Regions from separate parts of the Paenibacillus sp. Z3-2 genome, predicted to be linked through region 1. Evidence: riboswitches for the same ligand, from Rfam matches in the RefSeq annotation. Region 1 holds a riboswitch; the other holds the start of a gene.
The links. Region 1 has a riboswitch for glycine ahead of sdaAB (L-serine ammonia-lyase, iron-sulfur-dependent subunit beta). Riboswitches for the same ligand answer to the same signal wherever they lie in the genome.
Positions count from the first base shown of each region.

Region 2: another riboswitch for glycine. It lies ahead of gcvT (glycine cleavage system aminomethyltransferase GcvT); the one in region 1 lies ahead of sdaAB (L-serine ammonia-lyase, iron-sulfur-dependent subunit beta).

Region 1 is NZ_CP096397.1:477,020-481,447, forward strand. Features, by position in the region: gene M1D71_RS02350 (ATP-binding protein) at 1-57, shown strand, start outside; gene M1D71_RS02355 (LolA family protein) at 59-1,150, shown strand; glycine riboswitch at 1,310-1,434, shown strand; glycine riboswitch at 1,439-1,573, shown strand; gene sdaAB (L-serine ammonia-lyase, iron-sulfur-dependent subunit beta) at 1,685-2,374, shown strand; gene sdaAA (L-serine ammonia-lyase, iron-sulfur-dependent, subunit alpha) at 2,364-3,281, shown strand; gene M1D71_RS02370 (alpha-glycosidase) at 3,445-4,428, opposite strand, start outside.
Region 2 is NZ_CP096397.1:5,020,555-5,024,982, reverse strand. Features, by position in the region: gene gcvPA (aminomethyl-transferring glycine dehydrogenase subunit GcvPA) at 1-1,088, opposite strand, end outside; gene gcvT (glycine cleavage system aminomethyltransferase GcvT) at 1,085-2,221, opposite strand; glycine riboswitch at 2,438-2,538, opposite strand; glycine riboswitch at 2,542-2,664, opposite strand; gene gcvH (glycine cleavage system protein GcvH) at 3,008-3,400, shown strand; gene M1D71_RS22460 (PTS mannitol transporter subunit IICB) at 3,818-4,428, shown strand, end outside.

The DNA of each region.
Region 1 (4,428 bases):
CTGGCAGCATGCCGATTGCCTGAACATGGAGAATGTAAACGCAGAGAGGATGGGTAAGATGATGAAAAAAGGATGGATGATGCTGGGTACTGCTTTGCTTGCAGGCGCCCTGCTTGGAGGTTGCGCGGAGAAGGATATGCTGGCTATGTCAGGAGACGATATGATCGAGAAGGTTGTCTCAGCAGAAACAGAACCTGCCTCATATTATGCGGAAGGTGTGATGAAGATATGGGCGGACGACAAGCTGACTAACACCATGCAAATTAAGGAATGGGTAGATGGTGAAACTGGACGAAAGCGCACGGAAACATCCGAGAATGGCAATGTCAGTTACGCAGTTAATAACGGAAAGGAGATCATCCTTTATGAAAAAGAAACAGGAGCAGCATATTCCATGGATGCATCATCCGTGTCACAACAGCCTAATCAAACCCAGAAACAAATATTGGTTGATCAACTAGAGCGGTTACGTACTACGCATAATGTGAATATGATGGGACAGGAGAAACTTCATGGACAGGACGTCATTCATATTGAATTGACACCAAAAGAAGAAGGCGCATTCTCCATATCTTCAGAGTATTGGGTAGACCCCAAAACGTGGATGATTGTCAAAGTAAACAGCGCGTATGGGGATGGAAAATCAGAAATGGTCTATGATCCGATTCAGTATGACCCTGAATTCACAAAGGATACTTTCGTAATTGACATCCCTAAGGAGGTCGATGTGAAGGACTTGAACGATATGATGCAGAATTCCGAAGTGACCCTGGAGGAAGCGGAAAAAGCGTTGGAACAGCCGTTCCTACAGGACATGAGTGGAGAATTCGAACGATCACGGATCGAAATGTCTACGTTGGGCGGTGAGCTGAGCAGAGATGAAGTAACCTTGTATTATGTACGTGACGACAAGGTAGAAGTCAGCCTGACGGTATTCAAGATGCCGGAAGAAAATGTGGACGATACACTTTTGCCGGATGAAGCCAAGATTAAGGTTCGTAACACCGAGGGTTCATATATGAAGAGCATTCGGAACATATCATGGAGTGAAAATGGCTTGCGGTACTCCGTCATGGGTGAAAACGAAGGATGGACGAAAGAGAAGCTTCAAGCTTGGATAAATGAATTGAAGCTGCCTAATCATTCCTAATGAGTGATAAAGATGATAATTATACGTCACTTTTATTGACATATAATGTGTAGCATATTAATCTGTAAGTATATGTACCAGATATGATTCAGATATGATCCAATTGAATAGAAGACATACGTTCGATGTGAGTTGAACGAGGAAGTGAATATAAGCGGATGATAACGAGCGGGAGAGACCTGGGTTAGCCGAGCAAAAGGGCTAGTGTTCAGGCACCGAAGGAGCAAGCTGCTGTGCACCCGGCGCAGTGGTTAATCTCTCAGGTAAATGTACCATCGTTGGACGCAACTCTGGAGAGTGCGCGAACTGCGCCACCCAAGGGGTATATGATCAGTTAGCCCGGTGACCTTGCCTGTAATCGCAGGGATTCACCTTGTCCTTGGACACTGCTGGTCATGAAACTCTCAGGTATCGAGGACAGAGAGAGGGCCTGAGGCCTTCTTCTGTCCTTTTTTTGATGTCATCATTCAGTAAAAAAAACATTGTGGAATGGGATCTGGATGGAAATGACGAATACAATTGGAGGGTTACAAGGTGCGATTTAAAGATGTTTTTTCAATTATTGGCCCGTCGATGACGGGGCCTTCAAGTTCACATACAGCTGGAGCGGCAAGGTTAGGGAGAATTGCTCGCCAGTGGCTCGGTTGTACGCCGGATCGGGCGCGACTGACGCTGTACGGTTCATTTGCAGATACGTATCAGGGTCACGGCACGGATCTGGCACTGATCGGCGGTCTGCTGGACTATGTCACAGACGATCCGCGTATCCCGGATGCAGAGCAATACGCAGAAGAAGCGGGCATGGAGGTTGAGTTTTATACAAGCGGCCTGCCTGCTCCGCATCCGAATACGGTCAAAATTGAGTTATGGCATGGAGAACGTACCTGCTCCTTGATCGGGGCTTCCATTGGTGGCGGCAGCGTATCGGTGCATGCGATGAATGATTTTCGTGTCCAGATCAGTGGTGAATTCCCTACACTTGTTCTGCGGCATGCTGACAAAGCAGGCGTACTTGCGTCAGTGACGTCTACGATCAGTTCATCGGGAGTTAACATCGGCTATATGCAGGTGGATCGGAAAGCTCGGGATGGTGAAGCGCTGACGGCAATGGAGATGGACGGCGTGCCTAATCCGGATATGTTGAAGCGTCTGCGTTCGCTCGACCATGTACTGGACATTCGTGTCATTGATTTGAAGAGAGGAGTTGATTCGGATGCGGTTTAAACATTTGCACGAACTGAATACGATCTGTACCGCGGAATCCAAAACCATTGCTCAACTGATGATTGAGGAGCAGGTCCAGGAAACGAATACGCTTGAAGCGAACGTGGTGCAGCAGATGTCGGACTATTATCAAGTGATGAAGGAAGCAGTACACAAGGGATTAACGGAAGATACCACATCACGGAGCGGGTTAACGGGTGGAGACGGCAAGAAAATGGCCGAGTATATTCGCAAAGGTGAGACTTGCTCTGGTGATGCTTCTGCACTTGCGATGGCGTATGCCCTGTGTGTATCCGAAGTGAATGCTTCCATGGGCCGCATCGTGGCAACACCAACAGCCGGTTCCTGCGGCATTATTCCTGGTGTGTTTATCAGTTCACAGGAGCGGTTTGGCTGGACGGACGAACACTTGGTTAACGGGTTGTTCTGTGCTGGGGCAATCGGTTATGTTATTGCGAACAATTCATTTATTTCCGGTGCCGAAGGTGGCTGTCAGGCGGAAGTGGGTTCTGCGATTGGTATGGCTGCGGGTGCCATGGTTGAACTGCGTGGAGGTACACCGGAGCAAGTCGTTCATGCTGTTGGCTTGGCGTTAAAAAATACACTGGGCCTCATCTGCGATCCAGTCGCAGGCCTCGTCGAAATTCCGTGCATCGTCCGTAACGGACTGGGTGCCGTCACAGCACTGGCTGCGGCCGATATGGCATTGGCCGGTGTGCGTAGTGCCATCCCGTCAGACGAAGTCATAGACGTCATGCTGGAAGTAGGCAGTGCGATGCCGAGCCGTCACCGGGAGACAGCCCAAGGCGGATTGGCTCAGACACCAACAGGCCGCAAAATGATGCAAAAGCTGGCCAAACCGAAAGCAAAACGTGCAGAGCCGGAAACACCTGATTCTCAGGTTTAATCTGACAACAGGCCGTGCCGAGAAAATAAGCTGTGACATGTGCATAACGGCTAATCCCAAAACAAGCGTCCGCAAACCTGAATCCAGGTCATGCAGGACGCTTGTTTTGGGATTAGGTGAAACTAGGATGTATTTCATAAATATGTTGACAGATGTATGTGTATTAAGATGATGATCTCTGACTCACAGCCGTACTCAGTACAGCATATCCATACGCAGGCAATTCAATGGCAAGCACGCCATCATCCTTGGCAGTACGATGGTTTCCGCCGAATAGCTCTGTCCATTCCCCGTCACCTGCTTCCAGTTCGACAATAGCTGTCTCCTCTGAACGATTGAACAAGATCAGGATGCGTTCCTCATCATCTTGCCGTTCGAGTACCAGTTGGCTGCCGTCGGGGCGAGCCTGCAGGAAACGAATGGTGCCTTCCGCACGCAGGGCAGGATGAGCATGACGTAGTGAGATCAGTTTCTGATAAAAGTCGAGCAACTCCCGGTCCTGCTTCGCTTCGTCCCATTCCATGCATTTCCGGCAACCCGGATCTTGTTCGCCGTCCATTCCAATCTCGTCTCCGTAATAGATGCACGGAGCACCCATGTAACTGAACTGGAATAACGCAGCCAGCTTCATCTTGCGCTGATCGCCCTCACACAGGGTGAGCAGACGCGGGGTATCGTGGCTGTCCAGCAAGTTGAATGCTACTTCGCTGGCCTGAAGCGGATAGCGGGATAACTGTCGACCGATGGAGTTGGCGAACTGTTCGGCATGCAGCGTATTTTTCACAAAAAAGGCATTCACGGCATCGGTAAACGGATAGTTCATGGAAGCATCGAACTGATCGCCCTGCAGCCAGGCAGAGGACTCATTCCAGACTTCACCCAGAATATAGGCTTCCGGATTAGCGGCCTTGACTACACGACGGAAATCACGCCAGAAGGCATCATCCACTTCATCCGCGACATCCAGCCGCCATCCGTCCGCACCCACTTCCTTGATCCAATACTCGGCAACCTCCAACAGATAGGCCTTAACCTCGGCATTCTCCGTATTCAGCTTCGGCATGTGCGCTTCGAATCCGAATGTCTCATACGTAGGAATGCCATCCTTCACATCCAGCGGGAATTCGTGTACATGGAACCAGTCCTT
Region 2 (4,428 bases), 2.1 Mb from region 1:
CTCTTTTGCAGATTCAGATCGGCTACATCGATCATTCCTTGTTTCCCCATGATAGACATATAGACTGATGCGCTGAGTGCAAGCAAAGCCTGGTTGGAACAAATATTAGATGTCGCCTTTTCGCGGCGGATATGCTGTTCACGTGCTTGCAGTGTAAGTACAAAACCGCGCTTGCCGTTGCGATCTGTGGTCTGGCCTACAATTCGGCCAGGAATTCGGCGCATATGAGGCTGGGATACGGCGAAATATCCGCATGTCGGGCCGCCAAGTGAAGCGGCGATACCGAGGGGCTGCGCATCGCCTACTACGATGTCAGCACCCAGCTTGCCTGGAGCTTCCAGCAGACCCAGCGATAGCGGGTTAGCACTTACGACGAGCAGACCCTTGTGCGCATGCACGAGGTCAGCGGCTTGCTTCACATTTTCCACGGCACCGAAGAAGTTCGGACTCTGGATCATGACAGCAGCGGTATCGTCTGAGATGGCGGCTTGCAGGGCATCCCAGTCAGTGACGCCATCCTTATAGCCAATCTCGACAATCTCCAAACTCAATCCGTGCGCATACGCCTGCAATACCTGACGTGCTTCCGGATGAACGGTACGGGATACGATGAGCTGTTTGCGACGAGTTGCCGCTGCGACCAGATTACCTGCTTCCGCAAAGGCCGTTGCACCGTCATACATGCTGGCATTGGCTACAGCCATACCGGTTAATTCACAGATGTAGGACTGGAATTCGAAAATGGCCTGTAGTTCACCTTGGCTGATCTCAGGCTGATAAGGTGTGTAGGCAGTGTAGAACTCGGAACGGGAAATGACATGATTGATGACGGAAGGAACATGATGATCGTATATGCCTGCACCGAGGAAGCTGGCATGTGTTTCGAAATTGGCGTTGGCGCCAGCCTGTTTGGACATGTGACGTGTCAGCGCATATTCATCAAGTTTGGAGGATACGGGCAGCTCGCCCTGATAACGAATCTCCTGCGGAATGTCCTGAAACAGATCATCCAGTGTATCCACACCGATGGTTGCGAGCATGGCGCTCTGATCCTGCTCGGTCATGGGAATGTAACGGTGCTTGCTCATGCTTGATCAACTCCTTGGGTAGGTGTCTTTGACGTACGTATCCGTTTATGAAAAGGGGTCTTCACGACCACGGCTTTCAGCTTCTTGCCGCGGATCTCAATCTCAAGCGGGGTTCCGAGTCCAGCATGTTTGCTGTCGATGAGGGCAAGCCCCAGATTACGCTTCAATGTAGGTGATTGCGTACCTGTCGTCACTTCGCCAATCTGTACGCCTTCGGCGTAAATCGGATAGTGGGGGCGGGGAATGCCACGCTCCAGCACTTCGATACCGACCAGTTTGCGGGCGGGACCGTCATTTTTTTGTTGTAACAAGGCTTCGTGTCCGATAAAGGGTCCAGCGTTCAGCTTCACAAACATACCTACGCCAGCTTCGAGTGGAGAGATGGTTGCCGACAATTCCTGTCCATACAGAGGGAGCCTTGCTTCAAAGCGCAGCGTATCCCGGGCACCGAGACCTGCTGGTACAAGTCCGTGACCTTCTCCAGCCTGCATTAATCCATTCCAGACCGCAGAGGCTTGGTCCGCAGATACATATAGTTCAAATCCATCTTCACCGGTATAACCAGTACGGGATAACAGCAATTTTACTCCACAGACTTCGGCATTCTGCACAAAACGAAATGGTTCAATGGTGGATACATCCGTATCTGTAACTTTTCCGATAATATCTACAGCCAGTGGACCTTGCAGGGCGAGCAGCGCCGTCTGCTCCGAATCGTTGGTCATGCTTACACCAGGGATCAAGTGCTCTTGCAGCCATGCCCAATCCTTGTCGATGTTGGAGGCGTTAACCACGAGCATATACTGCTGATCTTCCAGCTTATACACGAGCAGATCATCCACCACACCGCCATTCGGATAACACATCAGGGTATACTGGGCTTGACCGGGAACCAGCGTGGTCACATCATTGGTCATCATTTGTTGCAAAAATGCTTCAGCCTGCTCACCCTGTACTGTGAATTCGCCCATATGGGATACATCGAACAGTCCAGCGCGCTCGCGTACCGCTTCATGTTCTTTCTGGATTCCGCTAAATTGTACCGGAAGCTCCCAGCCTCCAAAATCAATGCACCGTACGCCTTCATATTGCTGATATAGTGGGAAGAGTGGTGTTCTAAGCAAATCGGACATCAAATCACCTCGTCATGGGCCGTCAGCCGGCCGAATATGCAATCGTGGATCAATGAACCAGGGTATTTTTAAATTTTCATCTAGAGACCTTTAGTGGGTAAGTATGATAAGGCAGCTATGACAGCGCCGATCTGAATCCTGTTTTTCGTTTTTTGGGAAAAAGGAAAAGGACAGGCCAAAGAACCGGCATGCCAAGTAGCACGCTGTATTCTAAGGCTCTGTCCCTTGTACCTGAGAGTTACCCCGCCGCGTCGTACAGCAGGTTTCCCCTTGGGTGATCATAACGCCCGCACAGGGCGAATAGATGCTCTCCAGAGTTGCGTCCCGTAAAAGTCCTTTTGCCTGAGAGATTCACCTCCGCTTATCGGTGGTTTACTCCTTCGGCGTTACCTCATGTACATCCCGAGTCGGGTGTCGCGGGTAATCTCTCCCTTTACATTCATCCGCGGGTATAACATAGTCCAATAAACACGTTTACTCCTCTCATTAAAACGTGAATCCACTATCGATGTCAAGAACGATATCATAGAAAGTGATTAAAAACCGAATATTTAGTATAGTTTTAATATAATTGTTCGTGTATTTAAAAAGACTACGCTTACTATTCTAATATTCACCAGTATATGTAGAAAGAGTGTATTCAGGTTACGGTTTGAGGAGGGGATCAGCAAATAAATTGTAAGGTATCTTGACATTTGATTCATAAATATCATACGCTATGTTCTGGGAAAAAGGTTAAGGTCAAAGATCGCATGCACTCATTAATGAAAAGCGAGGCGGATATCGATGAGCGAATTGAAAAGTGATTTCCTGTACAGTGAAGAGCACGAATGGGTGCAAACCGTAGGGGAGGATACTGTACGTATTGGCATTACCGAGTTCGCGCAGCATCAGCTGGGTGACATTGTGTTTGTGGAATTGCCTGACCTTGAATCCAATGTAAAAGCAGAAGACAGCATTGGAACGATCGAATCGGTCAAAACGGTGTCGGACTTGTTTTCTCCAGTCACTGGTTCAATCATTGCGGTGAATGATTCGTTGCAGGACTCACCTGAACTGGTAAACAGCTCTCCTTACGAGGAAGGCTGGATGATCGAGATTCGTGTTGAGGGAGATCTGTCTGCAGCGTTGTCCACATTGATGAATGCAGATGCGTATCGCAAACATACCGAAGAATAGAATCAATGAACTTGTACTTATTAACATATGTTATTACAAAAATGAGATGTGCTTCGTGTTATTGCGACCTGTGTGAGCTTGATGCTTGCACAGGTTTTTTTGTGTTTTCCAAGGAACGATGTGAATACTGTTTAAGCAGATTGTGGATGCAAATTGTCTGATTAGATCAAGCTATAGGGTAGAAAATGATTTTGGAAATGATAAAAGTCATAGGCAAGAAAAGCCTTATGTACCAATGAGTTCAGCCATTATGCATAGATAAAAACGATTACATAACCTAATGTTGTCATCATTGTTCATGACGAAAGTACGCTTTCATTTCATTGAACAGGAGAGCATTCTCGCTTAGGATTACAGCAGGGGAGAAATGATACCCCTTTCATAATCATAATCACTTGATCCAAGGAGGATAATACAATGAGTAATTTGGACCAATCGTCCAATTCCAAAGGTGGGCTACGGGTTGGTGTTCAGCGTTTTGGCCGATTCCTGAGTGGTATGGTCATGCCGAATATGGGAGCGTTCATCGCCTGGGGATTAATTACGGCTCTGTTCATTCCAACAGGCTGGTACCCTAACGAGACGCTTGCACAGCTAGTCGATCCGATGATCAAATATTTGCTGCCACTGTTGATCGGTTACACCGGGGGTACGATGGTGCATGGTCAGCGTGGTGGTGTCGTGGGTGCCATTATGACCATTGGGGTCATCGTGGGTAGCGATATTCCGATGTTCCTCGGGGCCATGATCGCTGGACCTCTGGCAGCATGGATCATCAAAAAATTCGATAAATCGATCGAAGGTAAAATTAGAGCCGGATTTGAAATGCTGGTTAACAACTTTTCAGCCGGTATTATTGGCGGAATCTTGGGCATATTTGCGCTACTGGGCATCGGGCCTGCTGTAGAAGCAATTAGCAAAGTATTGTCTGCCGGAGTGCAAGGCTTAATGAATCTGGGTTTGCTGCCGCTGGTCAACCTGATTATCGAACCGGGTAAAGTATTGTTCCTGAACAATGCAATCAACCA